Regions from separate parts of the Halomonas sp. SCS19 genome, predicted to be linked through region 1. Evidence: predicted binding sites of a transcription regulator. Region 1 holds the regulator's gene; the other holds the start of a gene.
What was found. Region 1 encodes FNR, which switches genes on or off when oxygen is low (the NO sensors DNR and NnrR bind a similar motif). Its sites were predicted from a motif close to TTGATNTANATCAA; they were not measured.
Positions count from the first base shown of each region.

Region 2: a site for FNR is predicted at 3,443-3,456, ahead of hemN (oxygen-independent coproporphyrinogen III oxidase). Genes of this name have one in related genera too.

Region 1 is NZ_JAMSHN010000001.1:1,180,795-1,190,306, forward strand. Features, by position in the region: gene NFH97_RS04930 (heavy metal translocating P-type ATPase) at 1-998, shown strand, start outside; gene ccoS (cbb3-type cytochrome oxidase assembly protein CcoS) at 995-1,225, shown strand; gene NFH97_RS04940 (sulfite exporter TauE/SafE family protein) at 1,222-1,908, shown strand; gene fnr (fumarate/nitrate reduction transcriptional regulator Fnr) at 2,063-2,803, shown strand; gene ttcA (tRNA 2-thiocytidine(32) synthetase TtcA) at 2,964-3,923, opposite strand; gene NFH97_RS04955 (hypothetical protein) at 4,311-4,550, opposite strand; gene NFH97_RS04960 (3'-5' exonuclease) at 4,646-5,338, opposite strand; gene NFH97_RS04965 (DUF294 nucleotidyltransferase-like domain-containing protein) at 5,335-7,158, opposite strand; gene NFH97_RS04970 (sodium:solute symporter family protein) at 7,261-9,054, opposite strand; gene NFH97_RS04975 (DUF4212 domain-containing protein) at 9,093-9,350, opposite strand.
Region 2 is NZ_JAMSHN010000001.1:2,278,420-2,287,931, reverse strand. Features, by position in the region: gene NFH97_RS09890 (adenosylcobalamin-dependent ribonucleoside-diphosphate reductase) at 1-1,728, opposite strand, end outside; gene hemN (oxygen-independent coproporphyrinogen III oxidase) at 1,963-3,348, opposite strand; gene NFH97_RS09880 (c-type cytochrome) at 3,747-4,064, shown strand; gene NFH97_RS09875 (4Fe-4S binding protein) at 4,120-6,339, shown strand; gene nosZ (TAT-dependent nitrous-oxide reductase) at 6,341-8,227, shown strand; gene NFH97_RS09865 (nitrous oxide reductase family maturation protein NosD) at 8,282-9,512, shown strand, end outside.

The DNA of each region.
Region 1 (9,512 bases):
CGCTGGAGACCCTGGCCTGCCTCGATCGCGTCGTCTTCGACAAGACCGGCACCCTGACCCGGGGACGCATGCAACTCGCCGAGCACCGGCCGCTGAGCGACGCCGAAGGAAGCGCCAACAATGGCGAGATGGACGCTGCCGCCAAGCGCCGTCATCTGGCACTGGCGGCGGCACTGGAGACCGGCTCGGAGCACCCCATCGCCCGCGCCTTCGCTGCCTGGCGCGACGCCAGCTGCCAGGCCAGCGAACTGCGCAATCACCCGGGCCAGGGCGTGGAAGGCGTGATCGACGGCCGGCGCTGGCGACTGGGCCAGCCGCACTTTGCCTGCCTGGGCCAACCCGTTCCTGAGCTCCCTGGCGCAGGGCTTTGGTTGCTGCTGGCCAGCGAAGGCAAGCCCCAGGCCTGGTTCAAGCTCGACGATCAGCCCCGTGACGACGCCGCCGAGACCCTCGCCGCCCTCGCCCAGCGAGGGCTTGCCATCGAGATCCTGTCGGGCGACCGCGCCGTCAACGTTGGCCAGCTGGCCCGCACGCTGGGCGTCGGTCAGTGGCGTGGCGAGGCCACCCCGGAGGACAAGCTTGGGCACTTGAAGGCGCGGCAGGCACAGGGCGAAAAGGTGGCCATGGTCGGTGATGGCATCAATGACGTGCCGGTACTGGCCGGCGCCGACCTTGCCATCGCCATGGCCGGGGCCAGCGACCTCACCCGCACCCGCGCCGATCTGGTATTGCTGGGCGAACCGCTCACGGGTATCGTCGAAGCCATCGAGGTGGCCCGCCAGACCCGTCGCATCATTCGCCAGAATCTGTCCTGGTCGGTGCTCTACAATGTCGTGGCGCTGCCCGCAGCGGCGCTGGGCTTCGTGCCCCCATGGCTTGCCGCCATCGGCATGTCACTCAGCTCGTTGCTGGTCATCGGCAATGCCCTGCGTCTGCGGCGCGGACGCACCAGGCCGACCGCGACGCCTTCACCCGTCACCGCTAGCCCCGGCCCATGAGCATCCTTTACCTGTTGATACCCTTGTCGTTGATCCTGCTGGGCCTGGCGGTCTGGGCCTTCTTCTGGGCGGTGCGCAACGACCAGTTCGAGGACCTCGAAGGCCCCGCCTATCGCATCCTGTTCGAAGATGAAGACGACACTCGCAATGCCGATGACGGCGCTTCCTCGTCCGAAACGCCTGCGCAGACATCCGATCGTGATCCATCGTCCAGAGGGCCTGAGTGAATCCTACCGGCCTCGAGCTGCCTCCCATGATGGCGGCCTTCGTGTTTGGTCTGCTTGGTGGTGCACACTGTATTGGCATGTGCGGCGGCATCATGAGCGCTCTGACCTTTGCCATCCCCCCCAGCATGCGTCAACCTTGGCGGGTGGGCTCTCTGGTGCTCGGCTACAATGTAGGTCGTATCACCAGCTACTGTGTGGCGGGCGCTCTGGTTGCCACCCTGGGTTCGGTGATCGGCCTTTCGCCGACTCTGCGTGGCCTGATGCAGATCGTCGCCAGCCTGATGTTGATCCTGATGGCGCTTTACATTGCCGATCTATGGAAAGGCCTGCGTCACGTCGAGGCACTGGGACGTCACCTCTGGAGGTACCTGGAACCCGCAGGCAGACGCCTGTTGCCGGTGGTGCGTCTGCCCCAGGCGGTGGCGCTGGGCGCCATCTGGGGCTGGCTGCCCTGTGGCCTGGTGTACTCGATGCTGGCCTGGAGCCTGGCACGGGCCGAACCCCTCGAGGGCGCACTGCTGATGGCGAGCTTCGGTCTTGGCACGCTTCCGGCGCTGGTGGTGACGGGCCTCGCCGCCAGACAAATGCAGGCCCTGCTGGCGCATCGGGCAACACGCCTTGTCGCCGCTGGCATGATCATCGCCTTTGCCGTCTGGCAACTTTGGACTGGGCTGCATCAATGACGCATCCTACCTCTAAGTTATTAATCCTAAAGAGGTAGACGCCACTTTTAGCTGATCTGAGGGTGTAGAATAGTGCCATCAACGTGCTGTACGGGCGACGTCTGTTCTCCCCATGGCCCAGTCAATATCGATCCCAGATCCACAGGAGCTGCGAATGAGTCCTACGGCCCAAGATCGGCGGCGTCCCATGCTGCATGAGACTCGCTGTGAGTCCTGCAGCCTGAGTTCCTTGTGCCTTCCGCTGTCGCTGGAGACCGCCGACCTCGAGCGCTTCGATTCCATCATCCGTCGTCACCCGCCGATCAAGAAAGGCACACGATTGGTCGAGCAGGGAGATCGCTTCACCAGCGTCTTCGCGGTCCGGTCGGGGAGTCTCAAGCAGATCACCACCGAAGGCAGCGGCGAAGCTCAGTTGACCAACTTCTTCCTGCCCAGTGAACTGGTTGGGCTGGATGGCATCGACGACGGCCGCTATCCCGGCAGCGTGGTGGCGCTGGAGACCACCACGGTGTGCGAGATTCCCTTCGACCGCCTCGATGCGCTGACCCAGACCCTGCCGGAGCTGCGTGCCCAGCTGTTTCGCACCCTGAGCAAGGAGCTGCGAGAGGACCGCCGGATGATGCAGCTGCTGTCACGCAAGACCGCTGATCAGCGCCTGGCCTGCTTCTTCCTCGGCCTGTCGGATCGCTTCCGCCGCCGCGGCTATTCACCGTTCAGCTTCCGCCTGTCCATGTCCCGCGCCGACATCGGCAATCACCTGGGGCTGGCGGTGGAAACGGTCAGCCGTATCCTCGGGCGTTTCCAGCAGCAGGATCTGGTGGCGGTATCGGGACGTGAGGTCAATATCCTCGACCTGACCGCGCTGTCGACCCTGGCCGACACCGAAGTTACCTGAGCGGATCTGGCAGCAGCGTGCCGGGCCTGGCCGGCAGGGCCCTGTATCCAGGATCTGGAAAGCAAAGCGTAATAGATGGCGTGTGACAAAAAAGAGGCCGCATCCGGAGATGCGGCCTCTTTTGCTGTCATGGCGTCCTGCACATTCGCTGCTGGCGAGATCAGTCGGCATCCACCACGTCGATGCGCCGGGCCTGGCGTTCGGCCTGCACGGCCTCCAGCCCCTCGAAGTCGAACAGTTGCCGATCCGCCAGCTGCGACGGCGCCACATTGGTCACCGCCTTGAACATGCTCTCGAGGCGCCCGGGATGCTTGACCTCCCACTCGGCCAGCATCTCCTTGACCACCTGGCGCTGCAGGTTGGGCTGGGAACCACACAGGTTGCACGGGATGATCGGGAACTCCATCGCCTCGCTGTAGGCCTGGATATCGGCCTCGCGGCAGTACGCCAGCGGGCGGATGACGATGTTCTTGCCGTCGTCGGAGAGCAGCTTGGGTGGCATCGCCTTGAGGCTGCCACCGAAGAACATGTTCAGAAACAGCGTCTCGAGAATGTCCTCGCGGTGGTGGCCCAGGGCGATCTTGGTCGCCCCGATCTCCTCGGCGAAGCCATAGAGAGAGCCGCGCCGCAGGCGTGAGCAGAGCGCGCAGGTGGTCTTGCCCTCCGGCGTCTTCTCCTTCACCACCGAATAGGTGTCGCGCTCGAGGATGTGGTAGTCCACGCCGATACTGTCCAGATAGTTCGGCAGCACATGCTCCGGAAAGCCCGGCTGCTTCTGATCCAGATTCACCGCCACCAGCGAGAAGTTGACCGGCGCGTTGCGCTGAAGGCTGCGCAGGATCTCGAGCATGGTGTAGCTGTCCTTGCCACCAGACAGACACACCATGATCTTGTCGCCTTCCTGGATCATGCCGTAGTCGATGATGGCGTTGCCGGCCTGGCGGCGCAGGCGCTTCTGCAGCTTGTTGAACTCACGCCGTGCCTTGGCCTGAACGTGAGCTTCCGTCTGGTCGCCATCCGCAGCAGGGTCGGCCGGGCTGTCGCCGGCATCGATCGAGAGATGGTCATCCTCGGGGGTACGGGGATCGAACAGGGTGGCGGAGGCGGACTGTGGCGACATGGGAGCGGGACATCACGGCTGAAAATGAAAGAGGCGCCAGTCTACCATCCGGACGCTTTAGTGGCGAAGAGGTCAGCGACCGCTTACCCCGGCGAGGACAATAAGGGGGGGGGGCTTTTCGTCGGCGGCACATCGGAAACCGCCAGGGACGACACCGCCGTAGTGGCGCCCTTGCGCGTCGTGGCCTGGTCTGGTCTGGTCTGGTCCGGCAAGTCGAAGAACGCAAGTGCCTGTCAGCCAGGCCCTAGGCGCTGTCCGAAAAGTCGACGAGCGAAGGTTAGACAAGGCAAAAATCGGTGAGAAAGCGCAGTTTACGGGGTGTAAATGAGCATGTTGATCCGATTTTTAACGCCGTATTACCGAGCGCGGGCACTTTTCAGACAAGCCCTAGACGACGTTCAGCGCCAGCAGATAGCGCACCACCACGCCCAGCAACAGCAGCAGGATGCCGGCACGTTGCCAGCCAAACTCGCGCACGGTCAGGGTCAGTCGCTTCTCCCAGAACTTGACCATGCCCCACAGGTCCCGGGTACGGCGATAGTACTGGAGGTAGGCCACCAGCACCGAGACCAGGCCCAGCGCCAGCAGCGTGGGCTCGAGAAGGGTCAACATGGCGTGCAGACTCATGACAGGATCTCCTTGCAGGTGAATGGTTGCCGGTGCGGGTGGCACCGGGTCAGCGCGGATGACGGCAACGGGTCAGCGCGGATGACGGCAACGGGTCAGCGCGATGGCGCCGTGAGTGCCCCGCTTTCCAGGCGCAGATGCATCAGCGCCGTGGTGACGGCGTCGCCCAGGGCCGTATGGCGTCCCATGATCGGGACTCCAAGTCGCTCTGCCAATTGTTCAAAGGTCGGCTGCACCTCGATTTCCGGGTGACTTCGGCGCAGCCGCTTGCGGTACTGCTGGGCCACGTCGATGGTGGCGTTGGGCAGCGAGAAGCCAAACTCCGCCTTCAGGTAGCGATCCAGCATGGCCAGGTCGAAGTCGATACACCAGCCGACCAATGGGCGATTGCCGATAAATTCCAGCAGCGTCGTCAAGGCCTCGCGCACCTCGAGGCCGCCTTCCAGGTCGACCCCACGCAGGCGATGGATACAGATGGAGTCACCACTCAGACTGGCAGGACGCGCGAGCCGCAGGTCCAGCGACTCGCTGGTCAAGACGCGATCGTCACGAATGCGCACCGCAGCGATGGACACCAGCTCCGCATGACGGGTATCCAGGCCGGTGGTTTCGCAGTCCAGGGACACCAGCTCGTCGCCGGTATAGGGATTGAACAGCCAGGCGAAATCGCCATCGGCCTGCCGACGCCTGTCGGCCACACGCCTGATCGCTCTCAGCATCGGGTACTCTCCCAAGCGAAACCATTGACGCCAAGGCAGCTTGCCCTGGGGGGCTGCCTCGACACTCATGCATACTCCAGGTGATAGCGGTGGGACAGGCTGGCCTTGAACTCCTTGACCAGGTGCAGCGCCTCGCGCAGCAAGTCCCGCTCCAGCGAATTGAGCGACTGCACCACCACCCTGTCCGGGGCGTCCGTGGCCCGGGCATCGTCGCGCCGGTAGGCCAGCTGCGCCCGAAGCCGAAGCTCACAGAACAGCGACAACGCCTCGCCGAGATCCTCCGCCACCACTCGCTCGATGCGCCCGAGTGACGCCAGCGCCGCCAGCCGGTCGTGGGTCGAGGTCTCGCGCAGCCCGCACTCCAGCGCCATGGTGCGAACACCGTGGACGATGGGAAAGATGCCACCCTTCTTGATGTCGACGCCGTGCTCGGGCTTCTTCAGCGTTCCAAACAGGGTCAAGGGCGTCGAGAACCGCAACACTCCCCTCGCCAGATGGGTCAGCAACAGTTCATTGCCCCGTGTTTCTTCGATCAGCACGTCGTGGAGTCGGTCCACCAGGGCAAAGTCACCGGCCACCCCCGAGGCGTCGGCAAGCACCGCCAGACGCATCAGGCTTTCTCCGTCGGGTTCGCTGACCCAGCGACGGATGCGCGCGCGCCATTGCGCAAGGGTGCCGACCCACTGGGGGTTGGAGACCATGATGTTGCCCGGGCAGCGCGGATAGCCCAGATCGTCGAGCACGCTGGTGAACCGCGCGGTATCTGCGCTGAGCTCGTCCCACTGCTGGTCATCGGCCAGGATCAGCGCATTGTCCTGGTCGGTCTTCAGGATCTGCTCGCCGCGCCCTTCGCTGCCGAGCACCAGCAGACAGGCGCGCTCGCGCTGAGGGGCCGGCATCGAGAAGTGCCAGGCCTTGCTGATGATGCGCCCATTGAGCGCCGACAGCATGCCCATGGCGAAGCGCATGCGTACCCCTTGGGCCATCAGCGCCTCGACCAGCTCCGGCGCACGCTGACTTGCTTCGCTGAGCGAGGCCAGGGTCGTCGCCTGCTCGACCTGCAGGCTGACCACGTAGCTGCGGCTGGAAAAGAAGCTGAGCACATCGGTCAGCTCCACGACACCGATCAGCCGCTGGCCCTGAAGCACCACCACCCTGGCCACCTTGTGGCGGGTCATCTCGATCAGTGCCTCGAACAGGTACTGGCTTTCATCCACCGTCACCAGCGACAGATGAGCGATACCACCGACCTCGGCATCACCGTCGCACCCCTCCAGCACCAGGGCCTCGAGCAGGTCGGTCTTGGTCAGCATGCCAGGACCGTCGGGCGTCTCGACCAGCAGGCTGTCGGCGCCCTTGTCCTTGAGGGTCAGCACGGCGTCGCGAATGCATGTCGTCGAGCCGACCTTGAGCGGCTCACGCATGCACTCGTTCACCCGGGCGAGCATGAATCCGGCCAGGGTGACGCCGCCCTCGGCGCGACGTTCGGCCAGCAAGCGCGTCTTGCTGATCAGGCGCTGGTGAAAGTAGTCCGAGAAGGCGGCGTTGTTCTCGCACAGCGACAGAAACAAGGTGTGCGGCATCAGGTAACACAGGCTTTCTTCTTCGGCGACGAAGCGGTAACGGCTCTGGCCGTTGATCACGCTGATGGCACCGAACAGATCGCCCCCGGTGTAGTGGCCGATGCGCCCCCCGGCGGGGCCCTCGGCCGGGTCCAGTTCGGCGACTTCGCCCTTGTGGATCACAAAGACGAACTCGCCGGACTGCCCTGCATCGAGGATCACGTCATCCCGCCCGTAGTAGGCGATATCCAGCCCGCCCAGGACCCGCTCGCGCTCGGCCTCGTCGAGCAATGAAAACGGTGGATGAGTGAAGTCGATGTCGATCATGTCTGCTCCATGACCGACCCCGGCGAGGCCGGGGTCGGGGAGTGTTGTCGTCTGGCAGGGAGCGGCGGATGGTGGTCCGACGCCCCTGCCTGATGGCCCGCTCTAGTGAGCGTGGGCCTCACCCGCGCCTCTCGGCACACGCACGTTCTCCACCAGTTCCTGGATGTGCTCCGGCGGTGCCGCGGTTGCCCGCGAGACCACGAAGGCCACAACGAAGTGGAGGATCATGCCGAGGGTACCGATACCCTCCGGCGAGATGCCGAACCACCAGATCGAAGGATCGGTGTTGATGAACTTGGTGTAGACGATGTAGATGAAAGTGAAGCTCAGACCCAGCACCATGCCGACGATGGCCCCTTCGCGGTTCATGCGCTTGTCGAAGATGCCAAGCAGGATCGCCGGGAAGAAGGACGAGGCAGCAAGACCGAAGGCAAAGGCCACCACCTGGGCCACGAAGCCCGGCGGGTTGATGCCGAAGTAGCCGGCTACCACCACCGCCACCGCAGCAGCACTACGCGCCGCCAGCAGCTCCCCCTTCTCGCTGAGGTTGGGATTGATCTGCTTCTTGATCAGGTCATGGGACACCGCCGCCGAGATCACCAGCAACAGACCGGCTGCGGTGGACAGCGCCGCGGCCACGCCACCGGCGGCCATCAAGGCGATCACCCAGGCCGGCAGGCCGCCGATCTCGGGGTTGGCCAGCACGATGATGTCGCGGTCGATATAGACCTCGTTGGGGCTGTCGGTAGGCGTATTGGTCACCACCCGCTGCCCGTGCTCGCCGGGAGTTTCCTCTTCCAGCGGGCCGCTTTCGAAGGTCGGCTTGCCCTCGAACGGCGCGCCCGGCCCCATCTGCACCCGACCGTCGTCGTTCTTGTCGAGCCAGCCGATCAGGCCCACGCCTTCCCAGCTCTTGAACCAGGCCGGTGCCTCTTCGTAGCTGGTCTCGTGTACCGTCTCGATGATATTGGTGCGGGCGAACACGCCGACCGCCGGAGCGGTGGTGTAGAGCAGTGCGATGAACACCAGCGCCCAGCCGGCGCTGACCCGGGCGTCACGCACCCGCGGCACGGTGAAGAAGCGCACGATGACGTGGGGCAGACCCGCGGTACCGCACATCAGGGCTGCGGTGATAAAGAACACGTTGATCATCGGCTGACTGCCGTCGGTGTAGGGCGTGATGCCCAGATCCGTCAGCAGACCGTCGAGACGATCGAGAATGTACTGGCCGCTGTCGTTGCCGGCGGCATCGACGAAGGTGGCACCGAGCCCGGTCTGCGGCAGCACGTGGCCGGTCATCATGATCGACAGGAACACCGCCGGCACGATGAAGGCGGTGATCAGCACGCAGTACTGGGCCACCTGGGTGTAGGTGATGCCCTTCATGCCACCGAGCACCGCGTAGAAGAACACGATGACCATGCCGATGACCACGCCCAGATTGACCTCGACTTCGAGGAAACGGGCGAAGACGATACCGACGCCGCGCATCTGACCGGCGACATAGGTAAAGGACACGAAAATAACGCAGATGACCGCCACGGTACGGGCGATATTCGAGTAGTAACGGTCACCGATAAAGTCCGGCACCGTGAACTTGCCGAACTTGCGCAGGTAAGGCGCCAGCAGCATGGCCAGCATGACGTAGCCACCGGTCCAGCCCATCAGGTAGACCGAGGCGTCGTAACCCAGATAGGCGATAAGACCCGCCATGGAGATGAAAGAGGCCGCCGACATCCAGTCTGCCGCGGTAGCCATGCCATTGGCGGCAGGGTGGACGCCGCCGCCGGCGACGTAGAAATCCTTGGTAGACCCGGCACGCGACCAGATCGCGATACCGATGTAGAGCGCGAAGGACGCCCCTACAAATATATAGGTAAGTAGTTGTACATCCATGGAATCAATTCCCGTTCATTGACGTTATTTTGCGGGTGTCACTGTTCGTGGACGTCGTACTCTTCATCGAGCTTGTTCATCTTCCAGGCATAGAAAATGATCAGCACGATAAAGGTGTAGATGGATCCCTGCTGTGCAAACCAGAAGCCGAGCTTGAAGCCAAAGAACTGGATATTGTTGAGTACATCCACCAGCAGAATGCCGAAGCCATAGGAGACGATGAACCATACGGCCAGACAGCCGAGGATGGTTCGTATGTTTCGTTTCCAGTAGGCCTGTGCGCTCTTGTCTAGCATAAGGCTACCCTCAAGAAGTGGTTTGATCGCCAAATGCCGCCGCAAAGACGACACAAAGGCTCGAGAAGCAGACTAGACAAAATGGCCTTTCCTGGAACGATAACTTTAGTCGAAAAGCATAAATGCACCGCACCAAGAAAACCATTACATTAAATATTTCAG
Region 2 (9,512 bases), 1.1 Mb from region 1:
CAGGTCGCTTTCCACCGCGTCGGCGTGCATGAAGTGACGGTAAGCGGCAAGCTCGAAGGACACCACCTCGACCTGCTCCTTGGTCTTCTTGCCGGCCTGGATCACGTTACGGAAGTAGCGATGGGAGAACGACGGCTCGATACCATTGGAGGCGTTGTTGCCCAGCGACAGGCTGATCGTCCCGGTGGGGGCGATCGACGAGTGGTGGGTGAAGCGCGCGCCGTGCTCTGCCAGCTCCGCCACCAGCTGCGGCTCGACCTCTGCGATCTTCTGCATATAGCGGCTGTAGCGCGCGTGCAGGATGCGCCCGGGCACCTTGTCGCCGACCTCATAGCCGTCGCGGCCGAGCTCGGGACGCTCGCGCAGCATCTTCGGCGTCAGCTCGAACTCCTGCTCGAGGATCGGGGCCATGCCCTTCTCGCGGGACAGCTCCAGCGCCTGCTTCCAGCCCTCCACGGCCAGCACTCGGCTGACTTCCTCGGTGAAGCCCAGCGACTCGGCCGAGCCGTAGGGCATCTTGAGCATGGTCATGGTCGAGCCGAGGCCGAGGAAACCCATGCCGTGGCGGCGCTTGGCCTCGATCTCGCGACGCTGGCCGGACAGCGGCAGGCCGCTGATCTCGACCACGTTGTCGAGCATGCGGGTGAAGATCGCCACCACCTCGCGGTACTTGTCCCAGTCGAAGCGCGGCTTGTCGCCGAACGGATCGATCACGAAGCGGGTCAGGTTGACCGACCCCAGCAGGCAGGCGCCCTCCGGCGGCAGCGGCTGCTCGCCGCAGGGGTTGGTGGCGCGGATCTCTTCGCAGAACCAGTTGTTGTTCATGCGATTGACCTGGTCGATCAGGATGAACCCGGGCTCGGCGTAGTCATAGGTGGAGCGCATGATGGTGTCCCACAGCTCGCGGGCCTTGATCACCTCGACCACGCGGCAGGCCACGCGACCTTCGGCGTCCTGGGTGTAGCCGTCCTCGATCACCGGCCAGTCGCGGTAGATCAGCTCGCTGTCATCGACGTCGCCCTTCTCGCCCTCGTGCAGCGGGAAGGCCAGCGGCCAGTCGGCGTCCTGCTTCACCGCTTCCATGAACTCGTCGGTGATCAGCAGGCTCAGGTTGAACTGGCGCAGGCGACCGGCCTCGCGCTTGGCCTCGATAAAGTCGCGCACGTCGGGATGACCGACGTCGAAGGTGCCCATCTGGGCGCCACGACGGCCGCCGGCGGAGGCCACCGTAAAGCACATCTTGTCGTAGATATCCATGAACGCCAGGGGGCCGTTGGTGCCGGCACCGGCGCCGAACACGAAGGCGCCCTTGTGGCGCAGGGTGGAGAACTCGTAGCCGATGCCGCAGCCGGCCTTGAGGGTCATGCCCGCATCCACCACGCTGTCGAGGATGTCGTGCATGGAGTCGCGAATGGTCCGCGATACCGTGCAGTTGATCAGGCTGACCGCGGGCTTGTAGCCCTCGGCTCCGGCGTTGGAGGTGATCCGGCCTGCCGGCACGGCGCCGTTTTCCAGCGCCCAGCGAAACTTCGGCAGCCACTTGTCGGCGGCGTCGCCCTCGACGGCGGCCAGCGCCTTGGCCACGCGGTCCCAGGTGGCCTGAAGGTCGGCGTCGACGGGCTGGCCGTGGCGGTCCTTCAAGCGATACTTGGCGTCCCAGATGTCATACGAGGGGCCCTGCATGGGAACCTCCTGCGACAGGGCGGCGGCCTTGGCGGATGTGGTCATGAAAGCTTGTCTCCGATGAAGTTACCGGCAAATAAACGGGGTCGTAAAGGGGCGGATGCGCGCTCCGGATAAGCTCGGGCACCCTACCAGATATAGTAAAATTTTCGACCGGCGGCACAATATAAACGAAAAATCGGGCCATGGAAGACCCGATCGTTAATTCGGCTTTGGCGCATGAAAGGTAGCGCGGCCTACCCCGGGCGTCTCGCCCCGGGGCAGCCGCGATAGAGCCGGCTAGACGGTGCGCGAGAAGCGCCCGCTGCCGGGGACCAGGTAGGCATCGAAGGCCATGGCCACGTTGCGCATCATCAGGCGTCCTGCCGGCAGTACCCTGAGCGCTTGCTGCTTGATCTCGATCAAGCCGTCGGCCTGCATCTCGTCGAGCTGGTCGAGGGCGCTGGCGAAATGCGTGCGAAAGTCGATAGCGTGACGGGCTTCGAACTCGGCGAAGCGCACCTCGCCGTGACACATCAGCGAGGTGATCAGTTCGGCACGCAGCTGGTCTTCGTCGCTCAACCGATAGCCCCGCAACACCGGCAGCCGCCCGGCCTCGAGGTGCTCGGCGTACTCGGCGGTGGTCTTGACGTTCTGGCTGTAGGCGTCGCCGACCTTGCCGATGGAGGTGACCCCGAGCCCGATCATGTCGCACTGAGCGTGGGTCGAGTAGCCCTGGAAATTGCGCTGCAGGGTACCGTCGTGACGGGCTCTGCTGAGTTCGTCCTCGGGCAGGGCGAAGTGGTCCATGCCGATATAGACGTAGCCCGCCTGGGTCAGCCGCTCGATGGTCAGCTCGAGCAACTCGAGCTTGCGCCCGGGCGGCGGCATGTCCTCGTCGCGGATCAGCCGCTGGGCCTTGAACAGCGACGGCAGGTGGGCGTAGCTGTAGGCGGCGATGCGGTCGGGTCTCAGCGCCACCACCTTGGCCAGGGTGGCGTCGAAGCTGTCGCGGGTCTGCAGCGGCAGCCCATAGATCAGGTCCACCGACACCGAGGCGAAGCCGGCGTCCCGGGCGGCGTCCACCAGGGCCGCCACCTGGGCCTCGCTCTGCACGCGGTTGACCGCCTTCTGCACCAGCGGATCGAAGTCCTGGACGCCGAAGCTCAGACGATTGAAGCCCATCTCGCGCAGTTCATGGATCTGGGCGGGGGTCACCGTACGCGGATCCACCTCCAGCGAGAATTCCCGGCGCTGCTCCGGGGCGAACCGGAAGTGGCGCGCCAGGGCGTCGATCAGCCCCTTGAGCTGGTCATTGGACAGAAAGGTCGGGGTGCCCCCACCCAGGTGCAGCTGGTTGAGCTCCCGGGTCTCGTCGAACAGCGCCGCCTGCAGGGCGATCTCGCGCTTGAGCAGCGCCAGGTAGTCGGCGGCACGCTCGCGATTGTGCGTAATGATCTTGGAGCAGGCACAGTAGTAGCAGAGGCTTTCGCAGAAGGGCACATGGACGTAGACCGACAGCGGCTTCGGCTCCCCCTGCTGGCTGCGCTCGACCGCCTGGCGATAGTCGGCGACACCGAAACCGTCGTGGAAGTGCGGCGCGGTGGGATAGGAGGTGTAGCGCGGCCCTGGACGGTCGTACTTCTCGACCAGCGCACGCTGAAACGGCAAAACATCGGATGACATCGACAAGGCCCCTCGTGACACGACCGCCCGACGGCGGCATCTGTCGGCATTGTCGCACGTCGAATCCGCCCGTCCCGGCAAGACGAAGCCAGACATGATCTGCATCAAATCACGGCAGCGGCATCACGGCGCTTGCCCCTGTGGCGTGTTCTCGCCCGAGGTAGTGCAAACGAGAGCCAACCGCAATGATGCCCCTGCCATCCCAGTGATCCCGATCAAGCATAGTACGGAAGACGTACCTCTCCCCGCCTAAAGTTGACCAACGTCATAGGGTATTGTCGCTGAGCGCTCCAATACTCGAGAGTCCCAAGGGACATCCCGCACAAACCGTGATGCCTGACCCAAGCCGCACGCCGCTTGCGTCAGGTATCACGCCCCAAGACCGAGGAGCGCTCATCATGAAATGGATCCCCCTGGCCGCGCTTGGCGCCGCCTGTCTGTTCAGTCTCAACGCCCAGGCCGCCGGCGACGCCGCCGCCGGTGAAACCAAGATCGGCGCCTGCGCCGCCTGCCATGGCACTGACGGCAAGGCCACCGGACCGATCTATCCCAACCTGGCGGGTCAGAACGCTCCGTACCTGGAAAGCGCGCTCAAGGCCTACCGCGAGGGTCAGCGCGGTGGTGGCATGTCCGCCATCATGGCGCCCCAGGCGGCGGCCCTGTCGGATCAGGATATCGCCGACATCGCCGCCTACTTCTCGTCGCTGACGCCCTGATCCCACCCTGGTGCGCGAAGCGTCCTCGGGGCGCTTTGCGCCTCGAGGTCATGCCATGACCCAAGCCCCCCGCCATTTTCCCCGCCACTGGTCTTCTCCCCTGCGCCTGCTTGTCGTGCTGTTGGCGATGTGCTTGAGCCTGCCCGCCCTGGCGCTGGAATTCGATCAGTATCCCGGTGACCTTGGCAGCGCCAAGGGTGACCTCGCGCTGTTTCAGCAGGCCTTTCCCGGCACCGACAGGGTCGAGCCGGTGACCGACCTGCCGTGGCCGGTCAATGCGCTCTACCGTGGCGACGAACTGGTCGGCTACGCCTTCGAGAGCGCCGAGGTCGCGCCGATCCCCGCCTACTCGGGCAAGCCGGTCAACCTGCTGATCGCCATCGATCCTTCCGCCAGCCTGCGCCTGGCCAAGGTACTCAATCATTCCGAGCCGATCATGCTGGTCGGTATCCCGTCAGAGCGCCTGGACGACTTCGCCGGCCAGCACCTGGGTACCTCGGTGACGTCGCGCCTGGAGGTGGGAGAGGACGTCGATGCCATCTCCGGCGCCACCGTGACCGTCATCGTGGTCAACGACACCATCATGCGGGCAGGACGCCTGGTCGCCGCCGCCCTGGGGCTGATCGAGGACCCCGCGGCAGCGCCAATCGCCCGCGTGCGCGACGAGATCTACGCGCCCGCCGACTGGCAGGGCCTGCTCGACCAGGGGGCACTGGGCCACCTGACCCTGCGCCAGGGAGAGGTCGATGACGCCTTCGTCGGCACCCCTGCGGAGCACTACCTGAGCGGCCAGCGTCCGCCCCGCGACGCCACCTTCATCGATCTTTACCTGGGCTACCTCAATGCGCCGAGCGTGGGCCGCAATCTGCTCGGCGAGCGCGGCTACGACCAGTTGATGGCGAGCCTCGCCCCCGGCGAACACGCCGTTGCCCTGCTCGCCGATGGCAGCTTTTCCTACAAGGGGTCGGGCTACGTGCGCGGCGGCATCTTCGATCGTATCGAGCTGGTCCAGGGCAACGCCTCGATCAGCTTCCACGACAGCGACCAGCGCCGCCTGCCGCGCCTGGCCATCGACGGAGCCCCCGCACTCAGCGAACGCGACATCTTCGTGATCCACGAGGACGCCCACTTCGACCCGGGCACGCCCTGGCGGCTAAACCTGCTGGTGCGCCGGGCCTCGGGGCCGCTGACCCAGGAGTTCACCCGCTTTCATCTCGACCAGGCGCTGCCCGAGGCCTTTATCGAGCGTCCCGAGCCGGTGGAGCCCGCCCCGCTGTGGCTCGAGATGTGGCAGCAGAGTCGGCTAGAGCTGATCGGGCTTGGCGCTGGACTGGTGACGCTGTCACTGATCCTGGCGTTCCAGGACGCCCTGGCGCGTCGCCCGCGCCTGCTGCGCCCGCTGCGCAAGGCCTTCCTGCTCTACACCCTGGTCTATATCGGCTGGGTGTCGCTGGCCCAGCTCTCGGTGGTCAATGTGCTGGCGCTGATCCATGCCGTCATCCCTGCCGTCGCCAATTCCGCCAGCCATGGCTTCAGCTGGTCGGCCTTCCTGATCGACCCGCTGATGTTCGTGCTGTGGGTCTTCGTGGCGGTCACCCTGGTGCTGTGGGGCCGCAGCATCTTCTGCGGCTGGCTGTGCCCCTTCGGTGCGCTGCAGGACCTGGTCAACCAGCTCGCCCGTCACCTGAAGGTGCCGCAACTGACGCTGCCCTTCGCCGTGCACCGGCGGCTGTGGGTGGTGAAGTATCTGATCCTGTTTGGCCTGGTCGGGGTGTCCTTCTACGACCTGGGACAGGCGGAGCGGCTGGCCGAGGTCGAGCCGTTCAAGACCGCCATCACCCTGCACTTCCTGCGCGACTGGGGCTATGTGCTCTACGCCGTGGCACTGATCGCAAGTTCGGCCTTCATGCACAAGGCCTACTGCCGCTACGTCTGCCCGCTGGGCGCGAGCCTGGCCATCGCCGGTCGCCTGCGCCTTTTCGACTGGCTCAGGCGGCACCGTGGCCAGTGCGGCACCCCCTGCCAGATCTGCGCCAACGACTGCGAGCTGGTAGCCATCCATCCCGACGGTCGCATCGAGGCCTCGGAGTGCCACTACTGCCTGGACTGCCAGATCACTTACGACGACGACCGTCGCTGTCCGCCCCGGGTCAAGCGCAGAAAGCGCCTGGAACGGGATGCGGCGAGGACGCACGGCGACGTGGGTGACGCAGAACCCCGCGGATCAAGCCAGGACGGCGACCCGCGGCGTATACCCTGCCTTGAGGAGAACTGAAGTGAGTGACGATTCCCGCAGTATCCAGAATCTGGCCCGACGCCACTTTCTACGCAACAGTGCGGTGACCGGCGTCGCCGGCGCCGGCCTTGCCAGCGGAGTGGTCGGCGGTGTTGGCACCAGCGCCCTGCTCGGCAGCCGCAGCGCCCGCGCCAGTGAAGGCGATGCCATGGTGGCCCCCGGTGAACTCGACGAATACTACGGCTTCTGGAGCGGCGGCCACTCCGGTGAAGTGAGGGTCCTGGGCATCCCCTCCATGCGCGAGTTGATGCGCATTCCGGTGTTCAACACCGAGAGCGCCACCGGCTGGGGCATCACCAACGAGTCCAAGCACATCCTCGGCGAGTCCGCGCGTTTCCACAACGGCGACGCCCACCACCCCCACGCCTCGCTCACCGACGGTCGTTATGACGGCAAGTACCTGTTCATCAACGACAAGGCCAATACCCGGGTGGCGCGGATCCGCCTCGACATCATGAAGACCGACAAGGTCACCACTATTCCCAACGTCCAGGCCATCCACGGCCTGCGTCTGCAGAAGGTGCCCTACACCAAGTACGTCTTCGCCAACGCCGAGTTCCCGATCCCCCAGGTCAACGACGGTCGCGACCTGGAGAATCCTGCGAACTACTACACCATGTTCAACGCCATCGACGCCGAGACCATGGAGGTGGCCTGGCAGGTGATCGTCGATGGCAACCTGGACAACACCGACGCCGACTACACCGGCCGCTTCGTTGCCTCGACCTGCTACAACTCCGAGAAGGGCATGACCCTGGCCGACAGCATGCGTGCCGAGCGTGACTGGGTGGTGGTGTACGACGTCGAAGCCATCGAGGCCGCCGTCGAGAAGGGCCAGTTCGAGACCCTGGGCGACTCCCCGGTGCCGGTACTGGACGGACGCAAGGGCTCACCGCTGACCCGCTACATTCCGGTGCCCAAGAACCCCCATGGCCTGAATACCTCACCCGACGGCAAGTACTTCATCGCCAACGGCAAGCTGTCGCCGACGGTGTCGATCATCGCCATCGACAAGCTGCCGGCGCTGTTCGCCGACGAGATCGAGCCCCGCGACAGCGTGGTCGCCGAGCCGGAGCTGGGCCTGGGGCCGCTGCACACCACCTTCGACGGTCGCGGCTTCGCCTACACCACCCTGTTCATCGACAGCCAGGTGGCCAAGTGGAACATCGAGGAGGCGATCCGCGCCTACAACGGCGAGGACGTCAACTACATCCACCAGAAGCTCGACGTGCACTATCAGCCAGGCCACAACCACGCCAGCCTGTGCGAGACACGCGATGCCGACGGCAAGTGGCTGGTGGTGCTGTGCAAGTTCTCCAAGGACCGCTTCCTGCCGGTGGGACCGCTGCACCCGGAAAACGATCAGCTGATCGACATCTCCGGCGACACCATGAAGCTGGTGCATGACGGCCCGACCTACGCCGAGCCCCATGACGCCATCATGATGCGCGCCGACCAGCTCAACCCGATCCAGGTGTGGGACCGCCAGGATCCGTTCTTCGCGCCCACCCGCGCCATGGCCGAGGCCGACGGTATCACCCTTGAGAGCGACAACAAGGTCATCCGCGACGGCAACAAGGTGCGCGTCTACATGACCTCGGTCGCACCCCAGTACGGCATCACCGAATTCAAGGTGAAGCAGGGTGACGAGGTCACGGTGGTGATCACCAACCTGGATACCGTCGAAGACCTGACCCACGGCTTCTGCATGGTCAACCATGGCGTGTCCATGGAGATCGGTCCGCAGCAGACGTCCAGCGTCACCTTCACCGCCGAACGCGCCGGGGTGCACTGGTACTACTGCAACTGGTTCTGCCACGCGATGCACATGGAAATGTTCGGTCGCATGCTGGTGGAGAAGGCCTGAGGAGCGGCCGGGCCGGGCGCCGATGGCGCTCGGCCCGGCCCAGGCGACATCACCATGTTTCGAGCTCTCTCCTTTCCTGCAGGTGGCTCGGCATCCGGCCGAGCAACACCGATGGCGCTGGCCCTGACCGCAGGGTTGGCGCTACTGGCGATACTGAGTCCCAGCGAGGTGCTGGGCGCTGAGCTGAAGGTGACCGCGGGCACACCGCTCAAGCGCTGGGTCGAGCAGGCCGAGCCCAACGATATCCTGCGGCTCGCACCGGGCCACTACACGACAGGCCCGGTGATCATCGACAAACCGCTTAGCCTGGTCGCCGACGGTGCCGGTGTGGTGATCGATGGCGGCGGCAGCGGGACCCTGCTGACCTTGCGCTCACCTGGCATTTCCCTGTCCGGGCTGACCCTTCAGCACTGGGGCGCGGACCTGACCGCCATGGATGCGGGCGTTCACGTGGAAAGGACCGCCCATGGCGCCAGCATCGAGCGTTGCCGGCTGTCCGGCCCTGGCTTCGGCATCTGGCTCGATGGCGTCGACGACGCCCGGGTCCTCGACAATCAGATTCGCGGCGATACCCGGGTACGCTCCCAGGATCGCGGCAACGGCGTGCAGCTATTCAATGCGCGTCGGGCGCTGGTCTCCGGCAACGATATCCGCCAGGTGCGCGACGGCGTCTATATCGACACCAGCAGCGACAGCGTGATCGACGGCAATCTGCTCGAAGACCTTCGCTACGGCGTCCACTACATGTACGCCCACGACAATAGCGTGACCAACAACCTGACCCGTCACACCCGCACCGGCTACGCCCTGATGCAGTCCCGTGGGCTGACGGTGAGGGCCAATCGCTCCATCGAGGATCGCAACTACGGCATCCTGATGAACAACATCACCGAAAGCCGGATCATCGACAACGACATCATCGGCGTGCGCCAGGCACGCGACGCCCATGACCGGGGCCTGGTCAGCGGTGGCGATGGCAAGGCCATCTTCGTCTACAACGCCCAGTTCAACGTGATTCGCGGCAACCGCCTCGAGGACAGCGACATCGGGCTTCACCTGACCGCAGGCTCCGAGGACAACCGCATCAGCGGCAACGCCCTCATCCACAATCGCCGCCAGGTGAAGTACGTGGCCACTCGACAGCAGGAATGGTCCGAGCACGGTCGCGGCAACTACTGGAGCGACTACCTGGGCTGGGACCTTGACGAGGACGGCATCGGCGACACCCGCTACCAGCCCAATGACGCCATGGACCAGCTGCTGTGGCGACACCCGGAGGCCAAGG